4 regions of the Rhizobium sp. WYCCWR 11128 genome follow, and region 1 is predicted to be linked to each of the others. Evidence: predicted binding sites of a transcription regulator. Region 1 holds the regulator's gene; each other region holds the start of a gene.
The links. Region 1 encodes PhoB, which activates phosphate uptake and scavenging genes when phosphate is short. Its sites were predicted from a motif close to TGTCATNNANCTGTCAT; they were not measured.
Positions count from the first base shown of each region.

Region 2: a site for PhoB is predicted at 2,101-2,117, ahead of HX898_RS13965 (DUF1868 domain-containing protein). Genes of this name have one in related genera too.
Region 3: a site for PhoB is predicted at 2,116-2,132, ahead of HX898_RS13475 (DUF2794 domain-containing protein). Genes of this name have one in related genera too.
Region 4: a site for PhoB is predicted at 2,336-2,352, ahead of HX898_RS15240 (DUF1045 domain-containing protein). Genes of this name have one in related genera too.

Region 1 is NZ_JACCEZ010000002.1:535,437-540,032, forward strand. Features, by position in the region: gene pstA (phosphate ABC transporter permease PstA) at 1-572, shown strand, start outside; gene pstB (phosphate ABC transporter ATP-binding protein PstB) at 588-1,403, shown strand; gene phoU (phosphate signaling complex protein PhoU) at 1,448-2,161, shown strand; gene phoB (phosphate regulon transcriptional regulator PhoB) at 2,294-2,977, shown strand; gene HX898_RS10310 (GcrA family cell cycle regulator) at 3,225-3,758, opposite strand; gene HX898_RS10315 (aspartate aminotransferase family protein) at 4,179-4,596, shown strand, end outside.
Region 2 is NZ_JACCEZ010000003.1:331,561-336,156, reverse strand. Features, by position in the region: gene hisC (histidinol-phosphate transaminase) at 1-224, shown strand, start outside; gene HX898_RS13975 (polyprenyl synthetase family protein) at 234-1,148, opposite strand; gene mtgA (monofunctional biosynthetic peptidoglycan transglycosylase) at 1,284-2,021, shown strand; gene HX898_RS13965 (DUF1868 domain-containing protein) at 2,168-2,890, shown strand; gene HX898_RS13960 (glutathione S-transferase family protein) at 2,904-3,551, shown strand; gene rpmF (50S ribosomal protein L32) at 3,707-3,892, shown strand; gene HX898_RS13950 (hypothetical protein) at 4,038-4,445, shown strand; gene phaR (polyhydroxyalkanoate synthesis repressor PhaR) at 4,440-4,596, opposite strand, start outside.
Region 3 is NZ_JACCEZ010000003.1:225,329-229,924, forward strand. Features, by position in the region: gene HX898_RS13460 (ABC transporter permease) at 1-108, shown strand, start outside; gene HX898_RS13465 (Bax inhibitor-1/YccA family protein) at 289-1,017, shown strand; gene HX898_RS13470 (GNAT family N-acetyltransferase) at 1,128-1,685, shown strand; gene HX898_RS13475 (DUF2794 domain-containing protein) at 1,692-2,093, opposite strand; gene HX898_RS13480 (thioredoxin family protein) at 2,464-3,204, opposite strand; gene acnA (aconitate hydratase AcnA) at 3,441-4,596, opposite strand, start outside.
Region 4 is NZ_JACCEZ010000004.1:89,950-94,545, forward strand. Features, by position in the region: gene HX898_RS15225 (HepT-like ribonuclease domain-containing protein) at 1-18, opposite strand, end outside; gene uraD (2-oxo-4-hydroxy-4-carboxy-5-ureidoimidazoline decarboxylase) at 15-515, opposite strand; gene puuE (allantoinase PuuE) at 515-1,438, opposite strand; gene HX898_RS15240 (DUF1045 domain-containing protein) at 1,553-2,260, opposite strand; gene HX898_RS15245 (FAD-binding oxidoreductase) at 2,375-3,553, opposite strand; gene mnmD (tRNA (5-methylaminomethyl-2-thiouridine)(34)-methyltransferase MnmD) at 3,552-4,310, shown strand; gene HX898_RS15255 (response regulator) at 4,325-4,596, opposite strand, start outside.

The DNA of each region.
Region 1 (4,596 bases):
CGCCGAAGAACAAGCTGACGGACCTGATCGAGGTCAACATCAACAACCTCGCCGCGGTTCCTTCGATCGTCTACGGCCTGCTCGGTCTTTCCGTCTTCATCAACTTCATCGGCCTGCCGCGCTCGGCCTCGCTGGTCGGCGGCCTGGTGCTGACGCTGATGACCCTGCCGACGATCATCATCGCGACGCGTGCGGCACTGCGCGCCGTGCCGCCGTCGATCCGCGCCGCAGCGCTCGGCCTCGGCGCTTCGAAGATGCAGATGGTGTTCCACCATGTGCTGCCGCTCGCCATGCCCGGCATCCTGACCGGCACGATCATCGGCCTGGCGCACGCGCTCGGCGAAACCGCGCCGCTGCTCCTGATCGGCATGGTCGCCTTCGTCGCCAACGCGCCGACGACACCGCTCGATCCCTCGACGGCTCTGCCCGTACAGGTCTATATGTGGGCCAACGAGGCAGAACGTGCCTTCGTTGAGCGTACTTCGGGTGCCATCATTGTCCTGCTCCTGTTCCTGATCGTCATGAACATGGGCGCCATCCTCTTGCGTCGTCGCTTCGAGCGCCGCTGGTAAACGGAGTTACACATCATGAACATGTTGACGGAAGCTGCAGTTGAAAAGGCGCTGGATCACAAGATGAGCAACGTCCCGTATAAGATGATCGGAAAGGATGTCTCGGTTTACTACGGCGAGAAGCGCGCGCTTTTCGATGTGAACCTGAACGTCCGCGAAAACACCGTAACCGCCCTGATCGGCCCGTCCGGCTGCGGCAAGTCGACCTTCCTGCGGTGCCTCAACCGCATGAACGACACGATCGACGGCTGCCGCGTCACCGGCAAGATCACCCTCGACACCGACGATGTCTATGATCCCGATATCGACGTCGTCGAACTTCGCGCCCGCGTCGGCATGGTCTTCCAGAAGCCGAACCCGTTCCCGAAGACGATCTACGAAAACGTCTCCTACGGCCCGCGCATCCATGGCCTTGCCAAGTCGAAGGCCGACCTCGACCAGATCGTCGAGACCAGCCTGCAGCGCGCCGGTCTCTGGAACGAGGTCAAGGACCGCGTGCATGAATCTGGCACCGGCCTGTCCGGCGGCCAGCAGCAGCGCCTTTGCATTGCGCGTGCCGTCGCCGTCAGCCCGGAAGTCATCTTGATGGACGAGCCCTGCTCGGCGCTCGACCCGATCGCCACCGCCAAGGTCGAGGAGCTGATCCACGAGCTGCGCGAGAACTATACGATCGTCATCGTCACCCACTCCATGCAGCAGGCCGCGCGTGTCTCGCAGCGCACCGCCATGTTCCACCTCGGCAACCTCGTCGAGGAGAACGACACCGACAAGATGTTCACCAATCCCGACGATCCGCGCACCCAGGACTACATCATGGGTCGCTTCGGTTGATTTTGGCGACACCAAGCCTTCCCGTTATTCGAGGATAAAGCCCCATGGCATCGACACATATTTTTTCTGCCTACGATGATGATCTGAAGTTCCTGTCCAGGCGGATTTCCGAAATGGGCGGCCTGGCCGAGCAGATGGTCGGCGAATCCGTGCGCGCCCTCGTCAACGGCGATACGGCGCTGGCGCAGAAGGTCATCTCGGACGATGTGATCCTCGATCACGCCGAACGCGAAATCGGCGACAAGGCGATCGTCACGATCGCCCGCCGTCAGCCGATGGCCTCGGACCTGCGTGAAATCATGGGTTCGATCCGCATCGCCGCCGATCTCGAACGCGTCGGCGACCTCGGCAAGAACACCGCCAAGCGCGTCATCGCCGTCCAAAGCACCGGCGTTCCCCGCAAGCTTGCCCGCGGCCTCGAGCATCTGTCCGAGCTGGCGCTCGTCCAGCTCAAGGAAGTGCTCGATGTCTACACCAATCGTTCAGCCGACAAGGCGAATGCGATCCGTGAACGCGACAACGAGATCGACGCGATGTACACCTCGCTGTTCCGCGAACTCCTGACCTACATGATGGAAGATCCGCGCAACATCACCAGCTGCACGCATCTTCTCTTCTGCGCCAAGAACATCGAGCGCATCGGCGACCATGCCACCAACATCGCCGAGACGATCTTTTACATGGCGACAGGCGCGCAGCCGGAAGGTGATCGTCCGAAGGATGACAGCGCCAACACCGTCGGCGCGGTCACCGAATAACCGCCCGCACAGTCAATTGCGTGCGCGCCCGTCCGGGCGCGCAAAGAGGTCGCAGCCAATTTTTGAATTTGCGCAGGATGCACTGCTTAAATCACCCTGGTTTAAGGATCATGCGCGAGGAGACCGACACGCATGATCCCGAGAGTTGCAGTTGTTGAAGACGAGGAAGCCCTCAGCGTGCTTCTTCGCTACAATCTCGAAGCGGAAGGCTTCGAGGTCGATACCATCCTTCGTGGCGATGAAGCCGAAATGCGGCTCCAGGAGCGCACGCCCGATCTTCTCATCCTCGATTGGATGCTGCCCGGCGTTTCCGGCATCGAGCTCTGCCGGCGCCTGCGCATGCGGCCGGAAACCGAGCGCCTGCCGATCATCATGCTGACGGCGCGCGGCGAGGAGAGCGAGCGTGTCCGTGGATTGTCGACGGGCGCCGACGATTATGTCGTCAAGCCCTTCTCGACCCCCGAGCTCGTTGCCCGCGTCAAGGCGATGCTGCGCCGCGCCCGCCCCGAGGTGCTGTCGACGGTGCTGAAATGCGGTGACATCGAGCTCGACCGCGAGACCCATCGCGTCCATCGCAAGACCCGCGAAGTCCGCCTCGGCCCCACCGAATTCCGCCTGCTGGAATTCCTGATGTCGTCGCCGGGCCGGGTCTTCTCCCGCTCGCAGCTGTTGGATGGCGTCTGGGGCCACGATATCTATGTCGACGAGCGCACCGTCGACGTCCATGTCGGCCGCCTGCGCAAGGCGCTGAATTTCTCCAACATGCAGGACGTCATCCGCACCGTCCGCGGCGCCGGTTATTCGATGGAAGCCTGAGGGCTTCCATCTGAGCCTGCTGACAAAGCCCTGGCAAAACCCGCGACGTCATCCTCGGCCTTGTGCCGAGGATCTGCGCTCGCTAAATTAAGTATTTGAAAATAAAGGTTTTACCCTCAAGTCATTGGGGTGATCAGATGCTCGGCACAAGGCCGAGCATGACGGAGGGAAGCCTGAGCTTCCATCCGCGCATAAAAAAACGGGCCAATCGGCCCGTTTTCTGCATTCTAACGATGGTTGCCCGCGCTCAACTGGCCCGCGCTGCTGCCCTGCGGCGTTCGTTCACCGGCTGGTAGGCAAGCTTCTGGTGATAGCCGCAATAGGGCGAATTGTCGGGGGACTCGCAGCCGCAGAAATGGAAGTCGTCCTTCAGCGGATCGCCGACCGGCCATTTGCAGGTGCGCTCGGTTAGTTCCGTCAGGCCGAGGCGGCGCGAAATCGGCACCACCACATTGCCTCGCGGCACGTATTCCATTTCCTCGATCGTTTCGATCTCGATCTCTTCCTTCAGCATCGTCGCGCCCTGCTGGCGGGTGACGGTGCGGGTCGTGATCCGGGAGGCGAAGTTCGGCGCGCGCGGCGCCGATGTATTGCGCTTCGGCGTTCGCGCCGCGGTATTGGTGCCGCCGGCCTTGGCACGGCCGGGAAGGCACAGCCGGTGCACTTTGCCGATGACCGCGTTTCGGCTGACCCCGCCAAGCTGCGCAGCGATCTGGCTGGCGCTCAGTCCTTCGGCCCAAAGTTTCTTGAGTTTCTCGACCCGCTCGTCTGTCCAGTTCATGCCCTGTCTCCACCTTTTGCGTTGGTGATGGCAGAATCCCTCACCGTTGTCCCGGGAGCTCCGAAACAAGAAACGCTTGATCAATTTTGGTGACTAGTTCCGCCGCATGCAGTCTAGTAATTGATCTTTAACCTAGTGTGAGCCTGACTCCGTGACAAGAGTCGCATGAATCCGGATGAATCGAATTCGTAGTTTTCCCCAACTTGCTGCCCCTGCGTGTCATTTCTGCAATAATGCCTGTTGAAGACTGAAAATGCCGCTGTACACCTGTGCTGCATACGCTAAGGGCGCCGTTTTGTTGACATTGCAGCGCGAAAAGGAAATAGTGCCACTCGCCGCCGCAAGGCGGCATTTTTGATTTTTCGGGCCTGGTTTCCTTAGCCGGAGTCATTGCCCGGCAACTTTGATGGAGATCGCGCCATGGCTGAAGCCGCGCCGCTTTATGACACCTATTCTCGTGCCCCGCTGCGGTTCGAGCGAGGCGAGGGCGTATGGCTGATCACCGAAACTGGCGAGCGATATCTCGATTTCGGCGCCGGCGTTGCCGTCACCTCCGTCGGCCACAGCAATCCGCATGTGGTCGGCGCGCTAAAGGAGCAGGCCGACAAGGTCTGGCACCTGTCGAACATCTATGAGATCCCCGGCCAGGAGCGCCTGGCAAAACGGCTGACGGACGCCACCTTCGCCGATAAGGTGTTCTTCACCAATTCGGGCGCCGAGGCGCTCGAATGCGCGATCAAGACGGCGCGCCGCTATCAGTTTTCCAAGGGCCATCCCGAGCGCTTCCATATCATCACCTTCGAAGGCGCCTTCCACGGACGGACGCTGGCGACGATCG
Region 2 (4,596 bases), on a different contig from region 1:
TCGAAGCTTCGGGTTTCGAGGTCTTGCCGTCGCAGGCGAATTTCGTTTTCGCGAGGCACCAAAGCCGTTCAGGGGCAGCGCTTCAAGCCGCCCTGCGGGAGCGCGGCATTCTCGTCCGGCATTTTGCCAAGCCGCGTATTTCGGACTTCCTGCGGATCAGCATCGGCACGGATGAAGAGTGTGCCCGTCTGGTCTCCGCTCTCAAGGAGATATTGTCCGCCTGACCTGTCGCTTCAGCTTTTTCGGTCGGCGATGAAATGCGCCGCAGCAATGAGGATCGAGGCACGGGCGCCGTAGGGAGCAAGCAGCGCTTCGGCATCGCGGACGTGCTCACGGAGCTGGGTCTCGGCCCATTCCATGCCGCGCAGGGCGACGAGTGTTCCCTTGCCGCGGGCCGCATCCTTGCCGGTCGCCTTGCCCATGGTCGCCGCATCCGAGGTCAGGTCGAGAATGTCGTCGGCAAGCTGGAAGGCAAGGCCGATCTTTTCGCCGAAGGCGCGCAGGCGGCGACGATCTTCGGCCAAGCTTCCCGAGATGACGGCGCCGGCTTCACAGGCGAAGCGGATCAGCGCGCCTGTTTTCATCGCCTGCAGGCGGATGATGCCGGCCTCGTCGGGGGCCTGCTTTTCCGCCGCGAGGTCGAGCGCCTGGCCGCCGGCCATGCCGCCGAGACCGGCTGCGCGGGCAAGGGCCAGCACCAGCGATGCCTTGCTCGTATCGGCAAGGGTCGTTTCCGGCGCGGCGATGATGTCGAAGGCGTAGGTCAGCAGGCTGTCGCCTGCGAGGATCGCCGTCGCTTCGTCGAACTTTATGTGTACCGTCGGTTTGCCGCGGCGCAGGTCGTCATCGTCCATGGCCGGCAGGTCGTCATGCACGAGGGAATAACAGTGGACGCATTCGAGAGCGGCGCCGACGCGAAGTGCCGCCTCGGCGTCGCCGCCGAGAAGGGCTGCACTTTCGACGACGAGAAACGGGCGTAGCCGCTTGCCGCCGTTCAGCACGGCATAATGCATGGCATCGCGCAGCGTCTCGGGCCTGGCGATTTCATCGGAAAGGGCACTCGGTGAAAGCAATGCGTCGAGCAGCGCCTCGATGTCGCGGGCGTTGTTCTTCAGCCTCGTCTCGAAAGTGTCCCGGTTCGCGTCCATGGGCGCTGTTTGGCATGAGCGCCCCCGGGCTTGCAACGGAATTGTCGATGGCGGCAGCAAGATTCGCCGCACACTCTGGCATAAGCTCTGCACAGGCGTTATGAGAACGACAGGAGCGAAATCGGACTGGGGACATTGGATATAGCGCCGGAAAGAGAGGACAGCGTCGACATGCCGGCTCGTCGGCGATGGTTCGGAGACGGGCGTGTGTTGAAACGCATTGTTCTTGCCGTACTCGTCTTGCTGATTCTTCCCTATGCGCTGATCTTTTTCTATCTGCTGCCTTTCATTCATCCCGTCTCGACGCTGATGCTGCGCGATCTCGTGCTGCTGCGGGGTTATGACAGGCAATGGGTGTCGCTTGATAACATTGCCCCGGTTGTGGTGCAGTCGGTGATGATGTCGGAGGACGGGCAATATTGCTTTCACGGCGGTGTCGACTGGGCGGAAATGCGCATGCTGGTCGAGGATACGCTGAAAGGTCAGGCGACACGTGGCGGCAGCACCATCCCGATGCAGACGGCGAAAAACCTCTTCCTCTGGAACGGCCGCTCCTTCGTGCGCAAGGCGCTGGAACTTCCGCTCGCGGTGAGCACGGATTTCGTCCTGTCGAAACGGCGGCTGATGGAAATCTATCTCAATATCGCCGAATGGGGTCCCGGCATTTACGGTATCGAGGCGGCGGCCCAGCATCATTTCAAGGTGCCGGCCTCGAAGCTGACGCGGCGCCAGGCATCGCTGCTTGCCGTCTCGCTGCCGAACCCGATCGACCGCAATGCCGGCAAGCCCGGACGAGGTCTTCGCCGGCTCGCCGGCGTAATCGAGAGACGCGCACAAGGTTCGGGCGATTACATCAGGTGCATCTATGATTGAGATCAGAACTTATCGTTAGAACAGGATGTCGTCCGAAAACCGCTCACACTTTTCGGTATCGTGCTCGAGACGTGGCAAGTGTCATCTGACATTCTTGGTTCTGCCATATGGGCGAATGCAGTCCAACCAGAGCCCCCGAGTCGCCCATGACCATCACGACATTTTCGCCCGAGCTTCTCTTTTATTCGAAGAGGCACAATCCAACCCCGCCCGCCCATCTCGGCAGCCGTTATCGCAAGGTCGGCGGCTTTCTGCCGGAAGCCGGCAACACCATCGTTTGCCATATCGAGAAGGGTTCGCAAACGCAGGCGGTGCTGATCGAGGCGCGTGAGAAATATCTGGCGATGCCCGAAGCCCCGCAGTTCCTCTTCACGCCGATATCAAGCATTCACATGACACTTTTCGAAGGTGTCATCGAGACCAGGCGCCGCCAGGATTGCTGGCCGGGCGACCTGCCTCTCGATACGCCGATCGACGACATGATAGCGCTGATGGCGGCCCGGCTCGAAGGTTTCTCGATGGCCGATCCCTTCAAGGTCGCCATCGTCGAAGCTCGCCCGTCGGGCCTGCTCGTCGACGGGGCGACGGAGAGAGACCGCAAGGTCATGCGCGCCTGGCGCAATGCGCTGGCCGAGCTTCTGGGCTATCGCCAGCCGAACCATGAGGACTATAAGTTCCACATGACCTTCGCCTATGCGATCGAACGGTTGGAGGACGAAGCCTTGCCGCGATGGCAGGCAATGCTCGACAACGTGGCCGACGATGTCCGCCGCAAGGCCCCTGTTTTCGAGCTGACCCCGCCGGCATTCTGCCTGTTCGAGGACATGAACCATTTCCACGAATTGTTGATCTTCGATTTTGAAGCCTGAACGGGAGAAGCCCATGGATAGACCGACGCTCTACATCGCCAACAAGAACTATTCCTCCTGGTCGTTCCGGCCGTGGATGGCGCTGACGGGCGCCGGCGTCGATTTCGAGGAAGTCCTGATCCCCTTCGACTATCCTGGTGGCAACCCCGATATCAAGGCGGTCTCACCGACCGGGCGAGTACCACTTCTGCAGCACGGCGCATTGAAGATCTGGGAATCGCTGGCGATCATCGAATATGTCGCCGAGCTTTATCCGGACGCCGGCCTTCTGCCGAGGGATCGCGCCGAGCGGGCGCTCGCCCGTTCGGTTTCGATGGAAATGCTTTCGGGCTTCCGGGCGCTGCGCGGTGCCTGCCCGATGAATATCCGCCGGCCGAAGGGCAAGATCGCGTTGCCGGATGGTGTCGACGCCGATATCAGCCGCATCGAGACGATCTGGCGCGACCTGCTGCAGCAATCCGGCGGACCGTTTCTGTTTGGCGCGTTCAGCGGGGCGGATGCGATGTTTGCGCCTGTCGTCAACCGGTTCGAAATCTATGATCTCGTCAGCCAAAACGATACGCTGGCCTATATGGAGACCATGAAGGCGCATCCGGCCTGGCGGAAATGGGAAGAGGCGGCCCGCGCCGAGCCCTGGATCGTGCCGGAAGACGAAGTCTGAGCCTGGAATCATCGGCTTTGCAAAAAATACGCATGGGGACTGGTCAAGGTCACCCCTTGCATGTATAAGCGCGCCAAATTCCGAAATCGCGACATGTCCGTTTCGGCCGCCGGTGTGGCCGTGGGAATGTTTTGCCCGCAAGTGGAGTAAGAGAAATGGCTGTACCGAAGAGAAAAACAAGCCCGTCCAAGCGCGGTATGCGCCGTTCGGCAGACGCCCTGAAGGCTCCGACCTACGTCGAAGACAAGAATTCCGGCGAACTGCGCCGCCCGCATCATATCGATCTGAAGACCGGTATGTATCGCGGACGCCAGGTTCTGACGCCGAAGGAAAGCGCATAATTTCCCGATCCGGCTTGTCCGATCGAAGTTTCAAGGCCGGCGTCACGCCGGCCTTTTGCATTTCGACAATATAATATTTGCAATGACTTGCGGTGGGGCAAGGGTTTGCGGCAGTATTGTTCCATGATGCACTGGGAGATTGCCGATGATAGCCGCCATGCCCCTGATGATTATCCCATTTATTCTTTACAATCTTGCGATGCTAGGCCTGATGGGCAATGGCGGCATTCCAGCACTGCAACATGATATCATCGTGCTGTCGATGATCTCGGGCGCGATCTGGAGCATGGCGCTCGGTGATCTTTTCATCGTCATCGCACTTGTCGTGCTGTTCTTCGAAATCCTCAAAGCGACCAGAACTGGTCCCGGCAATCTCGTCAACCACATGCTGTCGATGCTGGTGTTCATCGCTTTCCTGGTCGAGTTTTTGCTCGTCCGGGATGCTGCGACGCAGGTCTTCTTCATTTTGATGACGATCGCTCTGATCGATGTCATCGGCGGTTTTGCCGTATCGATCCGAAGCGCCGGGCGGGATGTCTCGATCGGATTATAGGTTGTCGAGTTTGTTCTGAAGGGCGCGGAGCTGTTCCTTCAGCTCATCGATATCCTTGGCCTCGGCCTTGCGGCTTTCCTTGGCAGGCGGCGTCATGAAGGGCGAGAACATCTGCATCGCCTGCTGAAACAGCTCGGTGTTGCGGCGAACA
Region 3 (4,596 bases), on a different contig from region 1:
GCGGGACTGACGCTTGTGACCGCGCTCGTCCTGACCGTCGGCATTGGCCTTATCGGCACCTGGCGCATCCTCGGGCAGAAGGCGGCCCCCGTCTTGCGCGAGCTTTGACCGGGCAGCGGCACCCAAACCCTTCACCTTACGGCGATTTAACCGACCGAGCCTTTGCAAGCCTCTTGTTTGCAAAGGGCGAAAGCCTCATATTATCCGCAGGCATGCTGGAGCTCCGCAGCGGCGCCCGGGTCGAAAACCCCGACACCGTATTTCCATCGGAGCTTGTAAGAGGAAACTATGGCTGATCTTCGTAACTATCAAAGCCGCGCTCAGACCGGCGAGATGATTGATCAAGGCCTGCGCGCTTATATGCTCAAGGTCTACAACCTGATGGCGCTGGGTCTGGCGATCACCGGTGTGGCCGCATATCTGTCGTTCCAATTCGCCTTCGCCAATGGTGAGCTGACCGCTTTCGGTCAGGCGATCTATGTGAGCCCGCTGAAGTGGGTGGTCATCCTGGCGCCGCTGGCTCTGGTGTTCTTCCTGAGCTTCCGGATCAATACGATGACGGTGGCCGCCGCCCAGACGACCTTTGCGGTCTACGCTGCGCTCGTCGGCCTGTCGCTCTCATCGATCTTCCTGATCTACACGGGCCAGAGCGTCGTTCAGACCTTCTTCGTCACCGCCGCCTCCTTCGGCGCGCTGTCGCTTTACGGCTACACGACGAAGCGTAACCTGTCGGCGATGGGCTCGTTTCTGATGATGGGTCTGTTCGGCCTGATCATCGCCTCGATCGTCAACATCTTCCTGGCGTCGTCTGCCGTGCAGTTCGCGATCTCGGTGCTCGGCGTGCTGATCTTCGCAGGCCTCACCGCCTACGATACGCAGCGGATCAAGGAATTGTACCTGGAAGCCGATGACGTCGCCGTGGCCGGTCGCAAGGCGATCATGGGTGCGCTGACGCTCTATCTCGACTTCATCAACCTCTTCATGTTCCTGCTGCAGTTCATGGGCAACCGTAAATAAGCAGGGCAGACTGAGATCGAAAAGGCGGCTTCGGCCGCCTTTTTTGTTGCGTAGGCTTTCACGGAATGGTTTTAGAAAGCCCTTGCCGCCCTTATGGATATGCTGCTGAAATGTCCTTCCTCCTGCGCGATGCTTCGAACGCCGATATTCCCGCCATTGCCGATATCTATCGCGAATCGGTCCTGAACGGCGTCGCGAGCTATGAGATCGTGCCGCCCTCCGAGGCCGAGATGGCGCAACGTTTTGCGGCCATCGTCGGCCAGCAATATCCCTATATCGCAGCCATCGGCACGGACGGGGCCTTGCTCGGCTACGCCTATGCCTCGGCCTTCCGCACGCGTCCTGCCTATCGCTGGCTGGTCGAGGATTCGATTTATCTAGCGCCGCAAGCCCGCGGCCGCCGTATCGGCAAGGCGCTGCTCGCCGAACTGATCATCCGCTGCACCACCTGCGGCTTTCGTCAGATGGCGGCCGTCATCGGCGGCGCCAGCCCCGCATCGATCGCGCTCCATCGCACGGCCGGCTTCGAGGAGGTCGGTCTGATGAAGGGCACCGGCTACAAGCACGGCCGCTGGCTGGATACGATGTTCATGCAGCGCGCGCTCGGCGAAGGCATGAGCACCGATCCGGACCCGTCCGTCTATCCCGGCACGCTGTTTAACGGCTGATATGGCTTACTTGTCGACGAGCTTCAGGGCCTTGTCGAAGACCTTCAGCACCTGGTTCAGCTCGTGACCACGCTTCAGGATCGTGCCATTGACGCTGATCACGGAATAGGCGCCCTGCTTGGCGGCGAGCTTCGGGTTTTTCTCGATGCGGAAGAGCGGCATTTCGCCGGAACGCTTGAAAACGGAAAAGACCGCCCTGTCCTTCAGGTGATCGATGGCGTAGTCGCGCCATTCACCATCACCGACCATCCGGCCGTAGATCCAGAGGATCGCGTCCAGTTCGCGCCGGTGGAAGGTCACCGGAAGCGGGTCCTTGCTTTGTTTGTATTCCCTGAGATCGACGACGACTGAGGAACTGTGGTCGACGGAACGGCTTTCGCCGTGTCGCAAATCCGGCTGATCTGTCATCAGTCTCACAAGGCCTCCACATGTGACAGGAGGGTGACAGTTTGCCCGAGCCGCCGCAAATTGCAAGAGTGCCAGCCGTCACATTCCGCCGCACGTCTCTCGCGCAAGGACGCTGTAGCACTTTGAGTCAGCGCATCATGTCTTGCGAAAGTTGGGTTCGATTTTCGGAAAGCATGATGCGCTGGACAGGTCAACGCTTTCTCCGCAGCGCCGCATTTCAGTCAAAACAGCGCCTCATTTGCAGGAGATTTATGAATTCCAGTTTGGCGCCAGCGCGCCAAAGGGCCCGGCGGAGCGTATCGACCTTAACCCCAGCCCCGAATACGCTCGGCCGGGCCGCCCCAGCACTTCATCCGCAACCGGATGAATCTCAGATATTTTTGCCAGCCATCACCACGGTCGCGCCAAGGATCGCCGCCGGATCGCCGTCTGCGGTCGCCGATTGCAGCAGGATGGCGCAGCCCTCGAGCTGCGGCCGCTGCAGGACGCTGGCCGGCAGCGTCAGACTGGTCGCCTTGCCGTCCCACATGCCGACGGTTTCGACATTGGTGACGCTGTGCAGATAGGAGATCTTCTGGCCGCTGTTCTCGCCTTTTTCGACGTCGATCGTCTTTTCCTTATCGAAATAGACCATGACGACATTGGCTTTGCCCTGTCCCGCGCCGATCTTGATCTCCAGCTCGTCGCCGCGCATCGCGGCACTGATCGGAACGGTCAGCCCGTTGCCTTCGCTGCTATAGGTGTCGATCTTGCTGTTGATGCCATTCAGATCGGCGCCGGCCAGATGGTCGCGTCCATTGACGATGGCCTGCGGCGTGTAGACGTTGCTGCGGCCCATCGTTTTGGCATAGCCATACTGCCGCTCGGTGTTTTCCTTGGAGCTCAGCGTATCGGCCCAGCCGAGATAGTTCCAGTAATCGACATGATAGGCGAGCGCAATGACATCGCCCTGGTTCACCAGCTTGCGGAAAGCGGCATCAGCGGGAGGACAGGAGGAGCAGCCCTGCGACGTGAAGAGTTCGACGACACCTTTCGGCGTGCCGTCTTCGGCCTGTAGCGGGCCTGAGAGAACAACGCCGGCAATCAGCGGAATCAAAAAACGGGGGGACATTCACCTGCACCTCTTTTTCAGCGCCGACGGCATGTTTGAACCGGGGGCCCTGACATATGAACGTACGAATAATCCTTCCGGGTCCAAACGAAAAGTCACGAACGGGTGAGACGTAGCTCGACGGGAACTTGCATAAAACAAATCATCGTGAGCCCGTCCAAATACTGTCGTCGCACCAAAGAAAAGCCGCCGGAGATTGCTTTCCGGCGGCTATTATCAAATAAGTCTCTTAAAAATCAGGCAGCGAGATCGCGCAGAACCGTCTGCAGGATGCCGCCATTGTTGAGGTAGATCACCTCGTCGAGCGTATCGACGCGCGACAGCAGCGGAACCTCCTTCACGGTGCCGTCGCCATAGGTGATCCTGGCGATCTTCTTCTCGCGCGGCTTGATCTTTTCCAGACCTTCGATGGTGACGAGTTCGTCGCCCTTGAGGCCGAGGCTCTGCCAGGTCGTGCCCTCTTCGAAGACGAAGGGGATGATGCCCATGCCGACCAGGTTCGAACGATGAATGCGCTCGAAGGACTGGGCGACCACCGCCTTGACGCCGAGCAAGTTGGTGCCCTTGGCAGCCCAGTCGCGCGAGGAGCCGTTGCCGTATTCGACACCGGCGAAGATGACGAGCGGCACACCTTCCTGCTTGTACTGCATCGCGGCGTCGTAGATCGAGGTCTCTTCCTTCGACGGGTAATGGATGGTGTAGCCACCTTCCTTGCCGTTCGGGCCGAGCATGTGGTTGCGGATGCGGATATTGGCGAAGGTGCCGCGCATCATCACTTCATGGTTGCCGCGGCGCGTGCCGTACTGGTTGAAATCGGCAACGGCGACGTCGTGGTCGATCAGGTAGGCGCCGGCCGGCGATGCCGCCTTGATCGAACCGGCCGGCGAGATGTGGTCGGTGGTGATCTTGTCGCCGAACAGGCCGAGGACGCGGGCGCCCTTGATGTCGGAAACGCCGCTGCCCTTCTTGCCCATGCCGACGAAGTAGGGCGGGTTCTGCACATAGGTCGAATTGTCGTCCCAGGCATAGGTCTGGCCCGGCGGGATCTGAACGGCCTGCCAGTTGACGTCGCCCTTGAAGACGTCGGCGTACTTGCTTTCGTAAAGCTCGCGGGTCACGTATTTCAGGATGAATTCCTGAACTTCCTTCGAGGTCGGCCAGATGTCCTTGAGATAAACCGGGTTGCCGCTATGGTCCTCGCCGATCGGCTCCTTGGTCAGATCCGTTTGCACCGTACCGGCAAGCGCATAAGCGACGACCAGCGGCGGGGATGCGAGATAGTTCGCCTGCACGTCGGGCGAGATGCGGCCTTCGAAGTTGCGGTTGCCGGAGAGAACGCCGGAAACGATGAGGCCCTTGTCGTTGATCGTCTTCGAGATCGGTGCCGGCAGC
Region 4 (4,596 bases), on a different contig from region 1:
CGCGCGCCGCTCGTTCATTCAGCCTCCGGCAGCATCGTCGTCAGGCGCAGCAGCGCGATCCGCTCGACTTGCGCCGTCGCGGTCGCAAATTCTTCGTCCCTGCCATTGCCGATCCGTGTTTCGAAGGCCGACAGGATATCGTCCTTGCCGAGCCCCTTGACCGCAATGATGAAGGGAAAGCCGAATTTTTCGACATAGGCCGAATTGAGTTCGGTGAAGCGGGCATGTTCGGCCGGGGTCAGGCGGTCGAGACCGGCGCCGGATTGCTCCTTCCGGCTGTCTTCGGTGAGTTCGCCCGCTATCGCGAGGCGCCCGGCAAGGTCAGGATGGGCGCTGAGCACGCCGAGGCGCTCCTGCGGGCTTGCCGCCTGGAAGACAGCGGTTAGCGACGCATGCACGCCGGCCGCCGACAGCGGCTCCGGCACCCGGCCGGCGTCATAGGCGCGCTCGGCGATGAAAGGCGAATGTTCAAAGACGCCGCCGAAGCGGGAGACGAAATCCTCGCGCGACATCATCAGAGCGCTTCCGGCTGATGATGCTTGTGCCAATGCTCGGCGATCTCGATGCGGCGCGGAATCCAGACCTTGTCATGCTTCAGCACATATTCGATGAAGCGCTTCAGCGCTGCCGCCCGGCCGGGACGTCCGACGAGGCGGCAATGCAATCCGACCGACATCATCTTCGGGCTGCCCGCCTTGCCTTCCTCATAAAGCGTGTCGAAAGCGTCCTTCAGATAGGTGAAGAACTGATCGCCGGCATTGAAGCCCTGCGGCGTCGCAAAACGCATGTCGTTGGTTTCGAGCGTATAGGGGATGATCAGGAAGGGTTTCCCGTCGACGCCCTTCACCCAATAGGGCAGGTCATCGGCATAGGAATCGGAGGAATAGAGGAAACCGCCCTCCTCCTGCACCAGCCGAAGCGTATTGTCGGAAGGCTTGCCCTGATACATGCCGTAGGGCCGCTCGCCGGTGAGTTCGGTGTGCAGGCGCACGGCTTCGAGGATATGCTTGCGCTCCAGATCTTCGGGAAAATCCTTATATTCCAGCCAGCGGTAGCCGTGGCTGGCGATCTCCCAGCCGGCCTCCTTCATCGCAGCGACGGCCTCGGGGTTGCGGGCCATCGCCAGCGTCACGCCGTAGACGGTCGCCTGCACCTTAAGATCGGTGAACATTCGCCAGAGCCGCCAGAAGCCGGCACGCGAACCATACTCATAGATCGATTCCATGTTGAGGTTGCGCTGCCCTGGCCAGGCGGCCGCTCCGACGATCTCCGACAGCAGGTTTTCGGAAGCCGGATCTCCGTCGAGGATCGAGCTTTCGCCGCCCTCCTCGTAGTTGACGACGAACTGCACGGCGACGCGTGCCTCGTCCGGCCATTTCGGATCGGGCGTCAGACGCCCGTAACCGACGAGATTGCGCGGATAAGTCTCGGATACCATCAAATCACCTTCTGAAAAGACGGGGAACGGTAGCATCCGCAGCCGGAATGTCGAGACGGAAACTGCTCGGCCGGATTTGCGTTTACGGCACAAGCCTTTAGCTCATCAGCAGATTCAAGCGATTTTGCGCGCGCTGACCTTGCCCATCGGATGCAGCGAGTGAACGCGGAAAGGACCGCCAGTGCCCTCTTCGATCATCAGGGCAACGTTGGAAACCATTACAGGTTCGCAGAGGACAGGCTCGAAGATCGTCCGCAACACCGGCTCGATGCGCGGCATGTCGATCGCGTTGACGGGGCCTGTCACAGGCATATGGAAGCGGAACTCCTCCATCACATAGGGATTGCCCCAGCGATGCAGATTGGAAAATTGCGTCGCCGACAGCCCGTCCGGATCGCTGCGTTCGATCTCGGCCTCGCTGAGCGGTGCGCGAAAACGATCGAATTCCTGCACGATCGCCGAGGCGAGATACTGGATCTGCTCGCAGGGAGTGCTCGGCAGCAGGCTGTAGAAATTGCCGAGCCGGGCGACTTCGATACGCGGAATCTGAAAGGGAACGAAGGTCCCGGAAAAACGCATCAGATCGCGCAGGAGTTGCGATTCGGGCATGTCGTGGGACAGATGAAAGGGCGCCTTCAAAACACCGTGAAAGCCGTAGCGCCGCGGCACGGCGGTATGGAAGGCGATCTCGTGAATACCGAGGCCACGAACTGCCGGAGGCTCCATCATATCGCCCGAAAACACGTTTCGGCCAAGCCAATTGGCGGCCACGAGCGACAACGGGTCGCTCGCCGGAGGCGTGAAGCAAATGGCATAGCGCATGCAATTTCCTCCATCAAGGAAGTGAGCACCGTTCAGATCCGGCGCTGTCGATGCGCAAGCAGATAGGTGATTTGCATGACAGAATAACGAAACGCAGCGGCGTCTAATTCACGTTTAACGTGAAGCCGCCGCGATGTGGCTTGAAATTGCGAAGCTTTCCGGCAGCAAAAATCCGCAGTCTGTATCGCCTGCGATACATATCGCCGCCTCCGCCAGCCGGTGGGCGAGGCCGAAGCTGACCTTGAAGCCGCCGGTCAGCGCGATCAGGCGCCGGTGGTCGGGATGGCGGCCGATCATCGGATCCCGATCGATCGCCTTCGGGCGAAGCCCGGCCCAGCGCTCGATAACAGGGGCGTCGCGAAGCGTCGGTACGATGCCCCGTGCCACCTCGATCAGCACGTCGAGCTGGACGTCGGTGGATGTAGGATCGTCAAAGCGGTTCTCGCTGGTGCTTCCGATTGCCGCGTGCCCGCCCTCATGCGCGACGACATAGAGCCCGTCGAGGAAGATCGTCGGCAGCGCCGGGTCGATATCGGCTTTCAATAATGCCGCCTGCCCCTTGACCGGCTGGCCGAGCGGTTGTTTCAGCCCCGGCGTCAGACCTTGCAACAACGGAAAGGACTGATGGCCGGCAGCCAGGATGCAGTGACTGAAAACAATGGTTTCGCCGTTGATTTCGGCCGTACCGCAATCGGGATCGAGGCCGGCAACCGTCGCATGCTCCAGGATGCGAACATGCTTTGCCCGCCGCAGGAAGGCGATGAGCGCTGCGACCAGCAAGCGGGGAGCAACGCGGGCGGCGAGCGTGTCATGCACGAAGCCGCTCTCGCCGGCAGACGCCTCGATCCAACCGTCTACATCAGGCCCGTCGACCACATGCCAGTGGAAGCGACGTTCGCCCGCCCGCCAATGGCGTTCGGCGTCCTCGAAATGGCCGCGCGCTATTGTGTTGAGATGGGGCTTCGGCAGCGGGATCAGCCGTCCGGAACGGCGGTAGCCGGCAGAAAGTCCGGTCTCGGCTTCGAGCGCGGCGATCTCGGTTTCGAGCGAGACCAGCGCATCGAACTGGAACTGCTTCTTCTCCGACCACCGGTCCGGCATATGCGGCATCAGCGCGCCCAGCAGGCCGCCGCTTGCACCTTCGCCCAATCTGCCTGCGTCACTGACAAGAGTCCGGATGCCCCGGCGCTCGGCATGGACGGCCGCCCAGAGACCCATGATGCCGCCGCCGACGATCAGCAATTCTGAGGACGATTGACCTGAGACCGGCTGAGGACTATCGGCTTTTTCCATGACAGACGTGAACCCCGATCAGATTGGCGCGGGCGCGCCGCAGCCGCTCGAATGGCGCGACGGCGATATGCCCTATTCCACCGCATTTGGCGATCATTTTTATTGCCAGACCGACGGGCGGCTGGAATGCGGCCATGTTTTTCTCGCCGGCAACGGCCTGCCGGAGCGCTGGAACGGGCGGCAGGCATTCCTGATCGGAGAACTCGGCTTCGGAACCGGCCTGAACTTCGCCGAGACCTGGCGGCAATGGAAACTCCACCGTGCAGACGGCCAGCACCTGCATTTCATCTCCTTCGAACTCCACCGGATGCGCGGCGAAGAAATCGGCCGGGCGCTGTCGCACTGGCCGGAGATCGATGCCGAACGCGAAGCGCTGACAGCGGCGTGGCCGCAAGCGCCTGATGGCATCGTTGAGCTCGATCTCGATGCCCAGACGAGGCTCAGCGTGGTCTGCGGTCATGCCTTGGACGGCGTCGCGGCAGCCGAAGAAGGCTTCGACGCCTGGTATCTCGACGGCTTCGCCCCGTCGCGCAACAGCGATATGTGGTCGGAGCAACTGATGCGGCTCGTCTGCGAGAAAAGCGCAGCCGGTGGCACCTTCGCCACCTATGCGGCGGCCGGCTTCGTGCGCCGTAACCTCATCGCCGCAGGTTTTGCCGTTGAGCGCCGCAAGGGCTTTGCCGGCAAGCGCGAAATGCTCTGCGGCGTAAAAATATTGGGCGCTGAAGCGCTACCCACTAACCATCGCCGTTCATAAAAATTATCCGGAGATCAGTAGCTGGTGCGCTCCGGCAGTTGCTCGCTCGTTCCGAGCCACTGGCGGATTTTTTCCTCGAGCAGTTCGGGGCTGATCGGCTTCGACATGTAGTCGTCCATGCCGGCATCGAGACAGAGTTCGCGGTCGCTTTCGAGCGCATGGGCGGTAACGCCGATGATCGGCACCCGGTGCCCCTGCCCCTTTTCGCGTTCGCGGATCGTCTGGGTGGCTTGATGGCCGTTCATGACGGGCATTGAGACGTCCATCATGATGATGCGCGGCGTAT